Regions from separate parts of the Paenibacillus haidiansis genome, predicted to be linked through region 3. Evidence: riboswitches for the same ligand, from Rfam matches in the RefSeq annotation. Region 3 holds a riboswitch; each other region holds the start of a gene.
The links. Region 3 has a riboswitch for cyclic di-AMP ahead of V3851_RS24595 (C40 family peptidase). Riboswitches for the same ligand answer to the same signal wherever they lie in the genome.
Positions count from the first base shown of each region.

Region 1: another riboswitch for cyclic di-AMP. It lies ahead of V3851_RS15390 (3D domain-containing protein); the one in region 3 lies ahead of V3851_RS24595 (C40 family peptidase).
Region 2: another riboswitch for cyclic di-AMP. It lies ahead of V3851_RS23440 (G5 domain-containing protein); the one in region 3 lies ahead of V3851_RS24595 (C40 family peptidase).

Region 1 covers NZ_JAZHPZ010000007.1:70,796-76,315, forward strand. Annotated here, with positions in the region: gene V3851_RS15375 (dihydroorotate dehydrogenase) at 1-243, opposite strand, end outside; gene V3851_RS15380 (dihydroorotate dehydrogenase electron transfer subunit) at 240-935, opposite strand; gene V3851_RS15385 (polysaccharide deacetylase family protein) at 1,114-1,953, shown strand; gene V3851_RS15390 (3D domain-containing protein) at 2,003-2,683, opposite strand; cyclic di-AMP (ydaO/yuaA leader) riboswitch at 2,687-2,866, opposite strand; gene V3851_RS15395 (amino acid ABC transporter ATP-binding protein) at 3,026-3,748, opposite strand; gene V3851_RS15400 (amino acid ABC transporter permease) at 3,735-4,397, opposite strand; gene V3851_RS15405 (transporter substrate-binding domain-containing protein) at 4,497-5,327, opposite strand.
Region 2 covers NZ_JAZHPZ010000018.1:64,904-70,423, reverse strand. Annotated here, with positions in the region: gene V3851_RS23455 (AbrB/MazE/SpoVT family DNA-binding domain-containing protein) at 1-134, opposite strand, end outside; gene V3851_RS23450 (HD domain-containing protein) at 455-1,771, shown strand; gene V3851_RS23445 (TatD family hydrolase) at 1,774-2,544, shown strand; cyclic di-AMP (ydaO/yuaA leader) riboswitch at 2,761-2,972, shown strand; gene V3851_RS23440 (G5 domain-containing protein) at 3,230-4,363, shown strand; gene rnmV (ribonuclease M5) at 4,493-5,065, shown strand; gene rsmA (16S rRNA (adenine(1518)-N(6)/adenine(1519)-N(6))-dimethyltransferase RsmA) at 5,062-5,520, shown strand, end outside.
Region 3 covers NZ_JAZHPZ010000021.1:18,107-23,626, forward strand. Annotated here, with positions in the region: gene V3851_RS24585 (GNAT family N-acetyltransferase) at 20-526, opposite strand; gene V3851_RS24590 (C40 family peptidase) at 926-1,396, opposite strand; cyclic di-AMP (ydaO/yuaA leader) riboswitch at 1,401-1,536, opposite strand; gene V3851_RS24595 (C40 family peptidase) at 1,826-2,296, opposite strand; cyclic di-AMP (ydaO/yuaA leader) riboswitch at 2,299-2,433, opposite strand; gene V3851_RS24600 (hypothetical protein) at 2,651-3,481, opposite strand; gene V3851_RS24605 (M1 family metallopeptidase) at 3,554-5,520, opposite strand, start outside.

The DNA of each region.
Region 1 (5,520 bases), on a different contig from region 3:
AAAGGCCGGTATGCCCGGATTTTCCAAGCCGACGCTGTTCAATAGGCCGGAAGGCGTCTCATAGACCCTGAGCCCCGAATTGCCTTCCTTGGGCTCCAGCGTCAAGCCCTTGCCCGAAATGCCGCCCAGCTTGTTCAAATCGTAGTAAGCGCCGTACTCCTTGCCGAAACCGAAGGTGCCGGATGCCATGACGACCGGATTTTTGAAGGTGACCCCGGCGATCGTACAAGACATGTCGATCATGAGAACACCACCTCCTCGGCTCGGAATACGGGGCCGTCGGCGCAAGCTTTTTTCCGGCCGTCCTTGCATTTGACGCTGCACACGAGACAGGCTCCGATTCCGCACGCCATCCGGTTTTCCAGCGATACGTAGACATTCGCCCTCGTTTCCAATTCCGCCTGCTTGCGCTGCACCGCCTCCAGCATTTTATGCGGACCGCAAGCGTAGATCGTGTCGTAAGCGTTGAAATCGACCAGATCCAAAATCAATCCCCCGACATTCACGACTACTTCCCCCGTCGTTTTGCGGCGGAACTCGTCCAACAGGTACGGCGTCTTGCTGAAGCCCAAGTACACGTCCGCGTCCGGAATCCGGTTCAGGGCATAATAAAACGGGGCAATCCCGATTCCCCCGCCGATAAATGCCGTTTTCCCTTCCGGCTCGGCAAATCCGTTACCGAGCGGACCTTCCAGAACGATGGAATCCCCTTTTCTTAAACGCGAAAACATGGTCGTCCCTTCACCGGTTACTAGATATACAAACTCGATACACTGTTCCGTTACATTAAAAATGCTCAGCGGTCTGCTCAGCAGCGGATAACGGTCCCATGACCGCAGCATATAGAATTGCCCCATTTCTCCGGCGAACCGGCCGGATACGGAAAGCCGGAATACCCCGGGAGCTATTTGCTCATTGGCCAATACTTCTGACAATGCTCTCTCTCCTCTCCACCAAACTGGCGCGTTAGGTTTGCTCCATACTTCATCTAAAGATGCAATTTTTCAGAGTTTAAGTCTGTGATTTATGTCACAGATTAATGCAACTCATAGTTTTGCTGTTATTTGGACATACCAGTAGATAAGATTGTTTTGGCTGAAGGGAGAGAATCGCATGTTCCGACAAAGAAAAAAAACGATCCGAATTGCCGGAGCCGTTTGCCTGATCACGGCTTTGTTTTTTTGCGCATTTGGTGTAGACACCGCCCAAGCCGCTGGCAGCGGGCTCATCATCGCGCCCTTACCCGAAAAGACCGGACACCCAGGCTCCCCCGACGCGGTCGAAACGGGGACTAAACCGTTAGGCCTCGGAGAGCTGCGCCGGAAGTATTCGGAGACTTTCAAATTCCAGGGGCCAAGGGTGAAGCAGGTTGCCCTGACATTTGACGACGTTCCGGATCCTCGCTTTACGCCGCAAGTTTTGCAGGTACTGCGCAAAGAAGGAGTAAAAGCGACCTTCTTCGTCGTCGGCCACAGGGCCAAGAAATACCCGGAATTGCTCCGGAAAATCCATGCAGAGGGACATATCATCGGCAATCATTCCTTCAGCCACCCGGTGTTCAAAAAACGCTCCTTGAAGCAGTTTCAAAGCGAAATATTGCGAACCGAGAAAATTATCTTAGGTATTACCGGCTACCGGCCCAAGCTCATTCGCCCGCCCTACGGCGAGATCAATGAAGAACAGGTGAGATGGGCCAAACAACATGGGTACACGATCGTCAATTGGAACGTCGACTCCCTCGATTGGAAAGGACTCGACCAGGAAAAAGTCGTACAGAACGTGCTAGGCACGGTCGGCCCCGGTTCTATCGTCTTGCAGCATGCGGGCGGCGGGACAGGCTCCAACCTCACCGGAACGATTGAGGCGCTGCCGGAAATCATTCATACGCTGCGGGCCAAGGGCTACCATTTCGTAACCGTGCCGGAGCTGCTGAACATCCCGAAATATAGGTAAACAAAAAAGCGGCTCCTTCAAGAGGAGCTGCTTTTGACTTATACATGCCTTATTTGATGACGTATAGAGTAACGTCCTGGAAACCGAACTGATTAACCGTCGCCTGGCTTCCGGGAATGAAGATATCGATGCGGTTGCCTTTAATCGCCCCGCCCTGGTCGGTTGCCGTAGCGACAAACGCATTTTTCGGCAGATTGGCGTGGCTATGACCGGTCACCAGCACCTTCGTGCCCATCGGAATGACGCTCGGGTCTACGGCAATCGTACCGAGCTTGAGCGGGTTGCCGAAATAATCCACCGGGCCCCATCCGCCGTTTTCGCTGGCCGCGGACGAATAAGCCGTGGCTTTGACATTGATCGTTTTCGAATAATTAAAAGTTTTGCCCCAGGCTTCCACAACTTTATCGACCGAGGACACTTTAAAGGTCGGCAAAATCTCCGCCGCTTTGCTCGGGCTTGCCGAAGCCTTCATTACCATTGCGTTCGACTGGGCGCCCGGAATTACGATATCCAAACCGGCATAAATATTGTTGGCCTTAATACTCGGATTGGCGCTCATCAACTTGTCCAAATTCACGCCGTATTCCTTCGCGAGCAGGTAAAACGTGTCGCCCTCCTTCGCTTTATGTACCGAGTCCGCATGCGCCGGAACCGCCTGCAGCGCTCCTGCCAAACCAATCGCGATGATTGCCGCCTTTACGGCGCGTGCCCATTTCAAATGCTTATTCATAAGTTCCTCCTTTAATATCGCCTGCGGAGTTAGTTGTCGGATTCGGAACAAAGGAATAGTCCCGGCGCTCTTATTCTGCGCTTCACCCCAAGAAAGCAGCGCTTTGGCGAACCGGCCGTTAAGCGGCTGTTTCAAAGAATCGTCCCCCGCACCTGTTATGACAGGTTTTGGCTCATTCAATATATCACAATTTTGTAACCAGTAGATGATGCAAATGTTGCCAAAATCTATAAAACAGCGGTATATCAGCATTTTTTGGTTATGATATTGATTACAAATTCGTAAAAATAAAAAAACCGCCGGCGTATTCGCCGAGCGGTTACAGGCTTTATAAAGATGTGGTTACAGCACCTTGCTGAGGAAGTCCTGAGTGCGTTGATTTTGTGGAGAATTAAACACCTGCTGCGGGGTGCCCTGCTCCATAATCACGCCTTGGTCCATGAACAGAATCCGGTCCCCCACCTCGCGGGCGAAGCCCATTTCATGGGTGACGATCACCATCGTCATTCCTTTATCGGCCAGGCTCTTCATGACCTCCAGCACCTCGCCGACCATTTCCGGGTCAAGCGCCGAGGTCGGTTCGTCAAACAGCATGACATGCGGCTCCATCGCGAGCGCACGGGCAATGGCGATCCGCTGCTTCTGTCCGCCGGACAATTGCGAAGGGTAGGCGTCGCGCTTGTCCGCCAGGCCCACCGTTTGCAAAAGATCCATTGCGATCGCTTCGGCTTTGGCCTTATCCATTTTTTTGACGCGGATCGGAGCCATCGTAATATTGTCGATCACGGATTTGTGCGGAAACAGGTTGAACTGCTGGAACACCATGCCCATCTTCTCGCGCGTCTTATTGATATTGTGGCGCTTGTCGGTGATGGATTCGCCTTCAAAGGTAACTTCCCCTTCCGTCGGCTCCTCCAGCAAGTTCAGGCAGCGCAGAAACGTACTCTTCCCCGAGCCGCTCGGGCCGATGATTACGACGACCTCACCCTTGGAAATCTCCAGATCGATGCCTTTCAAAATATGCAATTGTCCGAATTTTTTGTGCAAATTTTTAACGGTGATCACTGGCCTTCAACTTCCTTTCGAACAGACCCAGAATACGGGACAATGTAAATGTCAAAATAAAGTAGATTACCGCAACGATCAAGTATGGCGTCATTCCGTCATACGTAATGCCGACGACGGCCCCGGATTGGAACATCAGCTCCGTGATGCCGATAAAGGACACGATCGACGATTCTTTGATAATCGTGACGAACTCGTTCCCGATCGCCGGGAGCACCGATTTGATCGCCTGCGGGATAATGATGAACCGCAGGGACATTCCGCGGGTCATGCCCAACGAACGTGCCGCTTCGCCTTGACCCCGGTCCACGCCCTGAATGCCGGCGCGGAAAATTTCCGCCAGATACGCCGAGCTGTTGATCGAGAGCGTAATCGCCCCGGACTGGATAGCGGAAAAATTAATGTCGAACGCTGTGGAAAACCCGTAGTGAATAATTAAGAGCTGAACCAGCATCGGCGTTCCGCGCAAAAATTCCACCCAGGCGTGGCCGATAAAACGCACGATCGCCCATGGGGTCATGCGCAGCAGCGCGACGATAAGACCGAGCACAAACCCGCACAGCACGCCGATCGCCGCCAGCAGCAGCGTGTACTGCACGCCAGTCAAAAAGTAGCCGCGGTACTCCCAAAACATCGAAAAAAGCTCCATGTACCAATCATTCCTCCTATTTTACCTCAAAACCTTTGACAAAAAAACAGAAAATAGCGAATCGGCTTCGCTATTTTCCGCTTAAATCAGGTTCCTTGCTTATTGCTCGGCGAGTTCGCTTGCTTCGGTGACGAACTTGTCGATCGACCCGTCTTCAATCAGACGGTCAAGCGTCGTATTTACCTGATCGAGCAACTCCGTGTTGCCTTTCTTCACGCCGACGACATAACCTTCGTCCTCCGTTACCGGTTTGGCGTCGGTGATCGTAATGCCGTCCACGTTCTTGACGAACGACTCGGCGACGGGACCTTCAATAATCGCCGCGTCCACGCGCCCCGTCTGCAGTTGCATGATAATATCGGAGATCTTGCCGAGCGACGTCAATTTGGCACCGGCGATCTCTTTGGCGATATCCTCTTGAATCGAGCTCTTCTGTACGCCGATCTTCACCCCTTCGAGCGATTCCATCGTGGCATACTTATCTTTATTCTCGGTGACGGTTACGACCGCCTGCTCCGCTTTATAATAAATTTTGGACAAGTCCACTTGCTCGGCCCGTTCCGGAGTCGGACTCAGTCCGGAAATGACCAGATCGATGCGGCCGCTTTCCAGTTCATTCAACAAGGAGTCGAACAACATATCCTTGATTTCCAGCTCCGCGCCCAAATCCTTGGCGATTTCTTTGGCGATTTCGACGTCGAAGCCGACGATTTCGCCTTTGCTGTCCCGGAACTCATAAGGCGGGAAGTCCGCGCTCAGGCCGAGAATCAGCTTTTTGCCGGCGCCGCCGTTCGAGCCCCCGTTATCGGCCGCTCCTTGATTTTCGGTCGCAGGCGCGTTGCCTCCGGCATTATTTTTGTTTTGTCCGCAAGCGGCAAGCACACTCGTGACCATAATTAGCGCTACAATCAAAATACCCCACTTTTTCATCTGTCTCTCTCCCGTCGGTATAAATATTGACCATCATTCGATTACTGGGCTAATTATAAAGCAAACTGTATATATATGCAAAGTCATTTTATACTAATTTTCCGCATTTCATCATTTATTCATATTTCCCAAGCCATATCCAACAGAATTTTAATGCAAATAAATGTAAATAAATGTGGCACTATTATTATGC
Region 2 (5,520 bases), on a different contig from region 3:
ATGATCCGTTCGCCGTCAACGTAGATTTCGAGTGCGTCTTTCTCGCCGATGCCGAGTGTGCGGCGCAATTCAATCGGAATTACTACCCGTCCCAGTTCATCTACTTTTCTTACAATACCTGTTGATTTCATCATAACCGATGATAGCTCCTCTCGCTATAATATAAAAGCGTCATTATTCGACAAACTTCTATCTTTTATGATATTTATGATACCAACCATTGCCAAAACAGTCAACCTATTTATGGTAGAGTTCATTGTTATTTCTAATTTTAAATGTTTAAAGGGTATGATCTAACTAGAATTATCCATAAAACTCGCCGTTTTTAGGGGTTCGACACATTGGAAAACGCTATTTTTACAATATTCGACACAGTTCGACATTATCCTACGTGTTCAGTCATAATCCTTCTTTATTTTTCAAAATCTTTTTAATAAGGAAAGGAGTTTTAGGTATGCGGCATCGTCTTCATGAAGAAAAAGTATTCAAGGACCCGGTTCACAATTATGTGCATGTGCAGGATGAAATCATTTGGTCGCTCATCAATACTTCCGAGTTCCAGCGGCTGCGGCGGATTCGCCAGCTTGGCACATCGTATCTTACTTTTCATGGAGCCGAGCACAGCCGATTCTCGCATTCATTAGGGGTTTATGAAATTACCCGGCAAATTATTTCTCAATTTGAACGGGCGAATTATCCGGATTGGCCGCAGGAGGAAAGATTGGTGGCTCTTTGCGCCGCTTTGCTGCACGATCTGGGTCATGGCCCGTTCTCTCATTCCATTGAGCAGGCGTTCAATATGAACCATGAAGATTGGACTTGCAAAATCATGCTTGGCGATACGGAAGTTGGCGCTGTACTTCGGCAAATGGGGGACGATTTCCCGAAGAAAGTGGCCGCCGTCATCCGGAAGGATTATGAGCATCCGATTGTGGTCAATCTCGTATCGAGTCCGCTGGATGCCGACCGTATGGATTATTTGCTGCGGGACGCGTATTTTACCGGGGTTAATTACGGTACGATCGACATGGACCGGATCCTCCGGATGCTGCGGCCGTTCCAGGGCCGGATCGTCGTCAAGGAATCGGGGATGCATGCGGTGGAAGACTATCTGATGTCCAGGTATCAAATGTACTGGCAGGTTTATTTCCACCCGGTAACCCGCAGCTCGGAGATCATTCTGCGGCAAATCTTCCGCCGGGCGAAAGAGCTTTACGCCGAAGGACACCGTTTCGCTTTTCTGCCCGAGCCCTTGCCGGGATTGTTCGGCCGGGATTTGACCGTCCGGGAATACCTGCTGCTTGATGAAGCGCTGGTACAAACCGCGTTTATGCAGTGGAAGAATGAACCCGACGAACTGTTAAGCGATCTGTGCACCCGGTTTTTGGACCGGAAATTGTATAAATATGTAGAAGTCGAATCGCTCGACCTGGAAATGATCGACGGCATCCGCCAAGCTTTCGGTAAGGCGGGGCTTCACCCCGAATACGATCTGGAAATTGATTTTCCGACTGATCTGCCTTATGATGTGTTTCGTCCGGACGGCGAATTGCGGGACAAGCAGATTCTTCTGCTGGACCGCCAGGACCGTTTGCGGGAAATTTCCGAAGTTTCGGATATTGTCCGTTCGATCAGCGGTTTGCACCGGGGCAAATTTCATTTGTACTTTCCGGACAATAAATTGATGACCGTTATCGGTAGGCTGCCGCGGGAGATCGCCGAAATATTCGAGCAGGGGAACAGCCAGGATCAGCTAACCAAGGAGGAGTAGCCATGGAGCTATTTGATACGCATACACATATGGATGCGCCGCAGTTCAACGACGACCGGGAAGAGGCGATTCAGCGGGCTTTGGAGCAGGGAGTGACGCGGATGATCAACATCGGATTTAACCGCGAAACGATCCCCACGACGATGAAGCTGGCCGAGTCCCACGACTTCATTTACGCGGCGGTGGGATGGCACCCGCAGGATGCGATTACGATGAAGGATGAGGATTTGGACTGGATCGCACAATTGTGCAAGCATGAAAAAGTGGTGGCCATCGGAGAAATCGGACTGGATTATTACTGGGACACGTCGCCCAAAGACGTGCAGCATGAAGTGTTCCGCAAGCAAATCCGGTTGGCACGGGAGCTCGGTATGCCGATCTGCATCCATAACCGGGACGCGCACGAAGATACCGTCCGTATTTTGCGGGAGGAGAAGGCAAATGAAATCGGCGGCGTGATGCATTCCTACTCGGGAAGCTGGGAAATTGCCAAAATGTGTCTGGATTTGGGATTTCATTTGTCGTTTGGCGGACCGATTACGTTTAAAAATGCAAAACAGCCGAAGGAAGTTCTGGCCAAGACGCCGATGGACCGTTTGCTGATCGAAACCGATTCCCCGTACTTAACTCCACATCCATTTCGTGGAAAACGAAACGAGACCGGATATGTCCGTTTAGTGGCCGAAGCGGCCGCCGAGTTGAAAGGCGTTTCGGTAGAGGAAATCGCCGAAATAACCACCAGAAATGCCCTGGAACGATTTGGGATTCGCTGAATTCGGGAGAAAAAGCGGTGAAAAAAAGAGCATTCGCGAAAGATTAATGGATATTAATCATTAGAGCTCAGATTATTACATTTTTTTAACCATTTATTAAAATAAACGTGGTTGATTCGCGCTTTACAACCTGCATCGAAACAGGATAGAATCTTTTCAGTAATCTTTTTGGAGTCGTTCATGAGCCAACCTGACGATTCCGATTACATGTTCCGTGAACCAGTCTCGCTTAATCTCCACTTGTGGAGAACGGGGGAACCAACTGCAAGCGGGCCGGATAAGCCGGCTTGACCTGCACTTGATTTCTTTACTTGGGTCAATGGGGTGAATTCAAGGTCGTTGCGCCATGAGCGAATGAACCGAGGAAGGGCGGGTCTCTCGCGTCCTAACCCGACAGCTAACTCCGTAAGCGTACTAAGAGAGGGCAAACTCGTGCATCCTACTACACCAAGACATTCGGAAGCCACGAAAGAGAGCCTCTTACTCTTTCTCTAAGGCTTCTTTTGTTTTGAATAAACGTAATAGGGTCATCATACTGTTGTATACAGGAGGTGACTATGCCGGGCAGACTGGGGCAGGATGCGAAGTGCGGCTTTTCGGCGCATTTCGTAAATATGAAATGTAGTCACGTCATACGCAACATGAATCGACCTAGACGGCGGGACTATGAAGGAGGACGGAAGAAATGGGCATTTTCCGTAAGCAGGAATCCCATGAATCACGCTCATCCAGCATGTCTTACGCATTGCGATGGAAACAAGAACATTTACGTCAAATTTCCGTTATCGGAATTTTGGCCATCGCGGTAATTGTCATCATCCTGATTTGGGTATACAGCCAAAACAATAAACAGAGCTATTTGGTTGTTGACGGGCAGCAGGAAAGCACCGAATCCCGTCAATCGCTAGTCAATCAATTGCTGGAAGAACAGTCTCTCGTTATCAACGCGGAGGATGCGGCGGTAAATCCGCTGGTCGGCTCTCCGGAAGACGGGGACAAAATTGCGCTCGTGCGCGCGGTTCCTGTAAAGGTGAGCGTGGATGGAGCGACGAAGACCGGTTTCACAACGCAACATAGCGTGCAAGATGCGATCGATGAGCTTGGCGTGACTTTGGGAAAAGAGGACAAAGTGACCCCGGCGCTCGACAGCTATGTAACGGCCAACATGAACATCAAGATCGTCAGAGTTACCAAACAACAAGTACAGACGCAAGAAGCGGTGCCTTTTACCGTCGTGAAGACTTCGGACGACACCCTGCTCAAGGGCAAGACCAAGATTTTGTCCCCGGGCAGCGAAGGGCTGGTCATTCATAATATCGAAAAGGTGTATGAAGACGGAAAATTCGTATCCAAGCGCTGGCTCGGCAAAGAGGTCGCCAAGAAGGCCTCGCCGAAAGTCGTCGCCGTAGGAACGAAACCGGCGGCCGTTGCGGCGGCCAGCATTTCCCGTAGCTCGAACTCGGTAAATATCAGCGGGCTAACCACGAAAGGCGGCGTCTCGTTTAAATATAAAAAAATACTTAAAAACGTGACCCTTACGGCCTATTCCTCCGAGGAAGACGGCATCGGGACGCGGACGGCATCCGGCACCAGGGTGACGGAAGGTCGAACGATCGCGGTCGACAGCAGCGTCGTTCCTTTGGGCTGGTGGGTTTATATCGAGGGCGTCGGCTTCCGCAAAGCGGAGGATACCGGCGGCGCGATCAAGGGCAACAAGATGGACGTCTACTATGACTCCCTGAAAGCGGCGCAGAACTTCGGGCGCAAAAAGGGCCGGACGGTGTATGTCATCGGTCCGACCAAACCGGAGCTCAACTAGCGGCGGCGTTTACTTTGCCCAGGGAATGAGATACTATTAGGATGATGAATAAGACACGGATAAGAAGAGGATCATTCCTCTTCTTTTTGTTTGTTCTTGCGATACATTTCGGAAAGGGACGAGGGAATCATGATCAAAGAGGTCATTGTGGTGGAAGGGCGCGACGATACCGTCGCGGTGAAACGGGCGGTGGACGCCGACACCATCGAGACCGGCGGATCGGCGATCAATGAGGCGACGCTGCGCAAAATCGAGCTGGCGATGGAGCGCCGCGGGGTGATCATATTTACGGACCCCGACCACGCCGGGGAGCGGATCCGCAAAATTGTCGCGAAGCGGGTACCGGGATGCAAGCATGCCTTCCTGCGGGAGGAGGACGCGACCAAGCGGGGCGATATCGGTGTGGAGAACGCTGCGCCGGAAGCGATCCGCGAGGCGCTCGCCCGCGTCCGCACCGAAGCCGTAGCGGAGTCGGGCGGGGATGCAGGAGCAGGGCTGATCTCGTGGGAGGACCTGCTCGCCGCCGGGCTGATCGTCCACCCCGCCGCCGCCGCGCGCCGGCGGTTTATGGGGGAGCGGCTCGGAATCGGGTATTGCAACGGCAAGCAGTTTTATAAACGGCTGGCCGTGTTCCGGATCAGCCGCGAGGAGTTTGCGTCCGCGCTGATCGAATTGGAGAACGAAAGAGGCGATCAAGGATGACGATGAGAGAAGAGGTGTCAACGCCGCGCCGGACGAAGGAGATTATCCAACGGCACGGTTTTTCGTTTAAGAAGAGTCTGGGGCAGAATTTTCTGATCGACCAGAATATTCTGGGCAAGATTGTCGGCGCGGCCGGATTGGACAAGTCCAAGGGAGCGCTGGAGATCGGGCCGGGGATCGGCGCGTTGACGGAAAAGCTGGCCCAGGAGGCGGGCCGCGTCGCCGCCGTAGAGATCGACCAGCGCTTGCTGCCGATCCTGGAGGAGGTGCTGGAGCCTTACCCGCAGGTCCATGTCATTCACGGGGATGTGCTCAAGCTGGACTTGCACGCCCTGTTTGCCGACGAGTTTGAAGGCTGCAGCGGGGTCAGCGTCGTGGCAAACCTGCCTTATTACGTTACGACGCCGATCCTTATGAAGCTGCTGGAGGCGGGACTTCCCCTGGAAAATATCGTC
Region 3 (5,520 bases):
CATAGACGGATGAAGAATGTTATTCTGCAGCAGTCGGGATACCCCGAAAAACCATGCAATAAAAAGGCTTGGAAATGCCGCCGGGCGTCATTTTTTCGTACAGATCGGTGATGACGAAGCCGGCCTTTTGGTACGCCCGAATTGCCCGGGTATTCCAGGTCAGCACCTCCAGATCGATCACGTCCTGCGGTTTCCGCCGTCTGGCCTCCTCCACGATGGTGAGCACAAATGATTTCCCCAAGCCGTGGCCGCATAAATCGGGCCGCATGCCAATACCGAGGCGCGTAACCCCCTCCATGGGAAAGTACTGGGCAAATCCGGCAAGTTCGCCCTGTTCGTTCAGCAAGGAAACGTACTGCTGGGCTCTTAAGGTAGGGTTGCCGAACTCGACATCGAGCGCTTTCATTTGTTCCCAAGGGAGCCAGCTATAAATATCATACGGAGAATCGTAATGCCAGGTACAGATATCCGCGCCGTGGCTTTCTTCCATAGGGACGATCCGGAATGGGGGGATTGTTTTTTCCATCTGTCTTCGCCTCCTTAAACGATAGGAATGCATAGGCTATTCAATGTGACTGGCTCAAGTTCTTTTTAACCTCACTCTAAACGTAATTTCTTTGCTTGTAAAGGCTTGAAGCCCACGAACCCGAGAGGATAAGGGAAGAAAAATTTCTTGGGTTTGCTGAAATTTCCGTTTAGCTTTTCTCCGGACGGGGTAAATTTTGGATATAACGAGGATTGGATGTAGGAGTGCGGTGGAACACGGACAGCAAAAAAATAAATCTTTATCTACATGTAACCTTTGATACCGGTCCTTCGTTAAATGGGTAGTGGCAGCAAAAAAAAAGACCGCGGACGATTCCGGCCAGAATCGCTCACGGTCCAACGGGTTTTAAGGTGTAGGGTCTCCAGCTTTGAGGGGTAATCAGGATTCGGCGGCAAAGGTGCTATAGCCCCAATTGCTCAGAATTCTTTTTGCCCCTACATAGCGCGTCTTATAGTAGCTGTTGTCCAAATTATCGATATTGATTCCTTTGGAAGACGAGGCATGGGCGAATTTCCCGTCGCCGACATAAATGCCGACATGGGAGATGCCGCTGCCGGAAGTGTTGAAGAATACCAGGTCGCCCTCTCTCAGTTGGCTTTTGGCCACCGGAGTGCCCTGCTTGTACTGGGCTGTGGATACACGGGCGAGGTCGACACCGAATTTCTGGAACACGTATCTGGTAAATCCGGAACAATCGAAGCCCGCGGTAGTGACGCCTCCGTATTTATAAGGCGTGCCGATCACGGAATTAACTACGGTGTCCAATGTGCTGTCGGCAAAAGCGCTTCCGGTTCCCATCGTGAACAGGATGGCCAAACTCGTCGCTGCTGCAGCAAACGTCTTTCTCAAGATATAAAACTCCTTCCAAGGCCTGCGAGGTTAGCTTAAGGATTCGGTTGAAGGTTCCCTATGATCCTTGGATAACGGATCAATTCACCCAAAGTGGTTCCCCCGTTTCCCGGGTGTCGGGAATTCGGCTGTTCTTGTTGATTGCACCCGAAAAAACACGACATGATCAAAATGATTACAAATACGACAATAATAATTACAAAGTTGTTACCATTTACTTTGGTTATTTTACCAAACCTCTTCATGTATTGGCAAGCCGATTGCGGCCTTTTTTGCTAAATAGGTTAATTTGAACTGTTTTAAGCGGTCACCACAACTATTTAGTAGGAAAGGGTTCCTAATCCTCACCCGTATAAAATGAAAAAGACCCGCGAGATCCTGGTTAAAGAATCTCTACGGGCCCTTGCTTATCCGTTCAAAAATGTTACCTTACGATTCACTGGTAACTTCATCATATTTGTCGGAGCTCATGATCCGCTTGGCGCCGACATAGCGTTCGACGTAATACTTTTCGCTTAATTTGCTGATGACTACACCCTTGGAGGTGGAGGCATGAGCAAACTCGCCGTCGCCGACGTAGATGCCGACGTGGGAAATGCCTTTGCCTGAGGTGTTGAAGAACACCAGGTCGCCGGCAATCAATTCATCCTTGGACACTTCGGTTCCCATTTTGTATTGGGAAGCCGATTGATGCGGCAATTCAATGCCGATCTTTGCGAAGACGTACATCGTAAATCCGGAACAATCAAAGCCTGAAGTCGTCGTTCCGCCCGATTTGTAATCGGAACCCAAAGCCGGTTCGATGGCGCTGTTCAATTTGGAATCCGCGAAAGCGCTACCAGTTCCGATGGAAAATACAATTGCAAGGCTTACTGCCGCTGCGGTTAGCTGTTTCTTCAAGAATATGCTCCTTCCAATGCCTACGAGGTTAGCTTAAGGATTCGGTTGAAGGTCCCCTATGATCCCTCCGTTGCGAGATCAATTCACCCAAAGTGGTTCCCCCGTTCCCCGTTAAGGGAATTCGGCTGTAATTTACGTTTTATTCTTACAAATTCGACACCCGGCATAATACGCTGCCAATGATGACAAAATAATAACAAAATCGTTACTGAAATTGTGCTGCTGTTATTGTAACAAAGGCAAGTATATTTTGGCAATGGTTAATTAGCAAGATTGAGAGGGATAAACGCACAAAAAGACCCCCGGAAAGCGCGGAGGCCTTGTGGCACAAGGAAAAATAAAAGTGAAAAAAATTTAACTTTTTTGTGTTTTGGTATACCATAGCTGGTATTGAGAGGTTAGCGTCCACACTTGCCATAGACTGCGGATAAAAGGATAGGATTGCTGTAATATTAGGGCCAAGAGTCCGGTCCAAATCCAAGAGACGGTGCCGAACAGGAGGAACAGTCCCGCTCCGGTGGCGCCCAGAATGAGTGAAATCGCGATGCCCGGCAGAAGATGTCTTAAGCTGAGCAGCAGTGAGGTCCAGAGTCCGGCCTTAAACAGATACCCGAACTGGGCGAACAACAGCAGTTGGCGGACAAGCCAGGCGTAAACCATCCAGCCCAGCAAAATCCCGCAACCGATCAGAACGGGGGCAAGGCGGCTGCCGGGTACGGCCAACCGGGGCAACAAGGCCTGGAGCTGCGGGAGGACCCAGAAGGAAGGCAGTGCCAGCAGCGCAAGCTCCAACAAATAAAAGAGTACGACGGGCTTCCAAAATTCCTTCATTCCCCGGAAAAAAGGAAGGCCGGAGCCCCGCTCCTCGGACGGCTTAAGGCCGTAGAGGATGCCGGCTTGAATGAGCGGCGACAACAGCAGCCGCAGAGCGATCATCGCGAGCAGCAGCCAGATGTATTGGTATACCGCCGGATTATGTCTAAGCTCGAACTGTCCTTCAAGCAAATATAATATCCGGCTCATCTCCGTCGGGGGCGGGTCGGGGTACCGCGACAGGACGTCGCTAACCGCGGAGCTTACCAGCCGGTACAGAAACAGTCCCCACAGCAACTGGTACAGGAACAGGATGATCACAGAGGGAAACTGGCTCCTGACATGCCCCCATCCATTCCGAATATAGGTCATAATTTTCCCTCCTAAGAGTTTTGTGAGTGATACATCTATGAAGAGCTTCAGAGAACCTCATGATTTGCTCTACTACCACGCGAGGGCGCCGAGCAAAGTTTCAAGCAGCTTCACAACGCTTAAGGTGGTGCGAGTGCCGTCTTGTTCTTCGACCTCGGCTTTGATGTAGTTGTTGATGTGCTTGTTCTCCAATACCAGCGAATAGTCGGGATCGACCTGTACCCAGTCCAGCGGCTCTTTATACTGGAGCTTCAGTTGTACGCGGTCGCCGGCCCCGTTCCATACCTTTCTTTCCGTATGCCCATCCTTGAAGCTGAACAGTAGCGGCACCTTGGGCGCCGTCCCGCCCTGCCGGCTGATTTCCACCGTGGATTCGTAGACGGTACTCCCGTCTTTGATAACCGGCGTGACCGTAATCCGGTCGACGGAGAAATCGGCCATTTTGCCCTCATATACATATTGATTAAAATAGGCCTTCCAGCTTCGTCCCGTCGTCTGCTCGACAACCCGCTGAAAATCGGCCGTCGCCGGATGCTTGAACCTGTACTTTTGACTGTAGTTATAGAGAATCCGTTTCATCGTCTTCGTGCCGACCTGACGCTCGATATCGAGCAGCACGAGCTTGCCGCGATAATAAGCGTTCTTGGCGTAGGAGTCCGACGAGCCGTATTTCCAGGCCGGCAGCGTAAGCGAAGCCGGAGATGAGATCAGCGCGGCCTGAAGGGGCAGATTCGGCGCGATGCCGAATTCCTGCTCCATCAACTTGTCTTCGGCATAAGAAGTGAAGGCTTCGTCCAGCCAGGCCTCCTCGAATTCATTGCTGGCAACCATGCCGTAGAAAAATTGATGCCCAATCTCATGAATGACCGTCCGTTCCAATTCATCGTACCCCGGGGAATCACTACCCGCGCCGAAGGCGGTGACCAGCGTCGGATATTCCATGCCTCCGGCGCCGTTGCCGCCGATGGGCGGGACGACCACGGAGAGCGTGGAATACGGATAGCGGCCGTACCATTTGCTGAAATTCGAAATCGCCACCTTCGCCGCATAGAAATAGCGCTCTTTCAAATCTTTATGCTTGGGATCGAGATAGAGCTTGATCCGGACGCCGGGCACCTCCGCCGAAGAGAATGGCTCCTCGGCATATACGAAATCGGGAGAAGCCGACCAGGCGAAATCATGGACATCGTCGGCATAAAACTGAACCGACTTGCGGCCGTCCTTGAGCACGGCCGGTTTGGTTTGGAACCCGGTCGCGGCGACGGTATAAGTTTCGGGCACGTCAATATTGACACTGTAAATCCCGAAGTCGGAGTAAAACTCGGAATTGCCGTGATACTGATGCAGATTCCAGCCCTCCGCCTTCCGGCCGCGCGTTCCCGCCGGCTCGTATACGCTCAGTTTCGGGAACCACTGCCCGGCCATGACGAAATCTCCGGATACGCCCATACGGGCGAACAATTTCGGGAGCTTCACGGTGAAGTTGATTTTAAGCGTCACGCTTTCGCCGCCGCGAACCGTGACGGGAAGCCGGACTTTGGCCAGCGTTTTGTCATGGACATTTCCGTCGTCCGGCTGGACGTACTGCAGCCGATGGAGCAGGGAGATGCCGTCCGTCGTGCGGATTTCGGTCAATTCCATCGCGCCCCATCCGTCCTTGGGCATGACGTCGCCGCGCAGCTTACCGCCGGACTCTTTCATAAACGTAGTATTGGCGGAAGCAAAAGCATTGGGATATAAATGCAGGTATAGCTCGTTGACCGCTTTTTTGCCGGGATGGGTCCAGGTCAAGGTCTCCGTACCGGTCAGGGTATGGTCCGCTTCGTTCAGCTTGACTTGAATATGGTACTCCGTGACCCGGTTGCTGAGAATCTCCGCCGTCGGCTGTTGAATGCTTTCGGCCTGAGGCAGGGCGGGAGCGGGACCGCTTTGGACGGCTTCCAGGGGCTTGACCGCTTCGGATGCGACAGAAGAACGGTTGGACGGGCCCAAACTCAGAGTGTACCGGACAGTACCGGCGATGAGGCACAAGGCAAGAA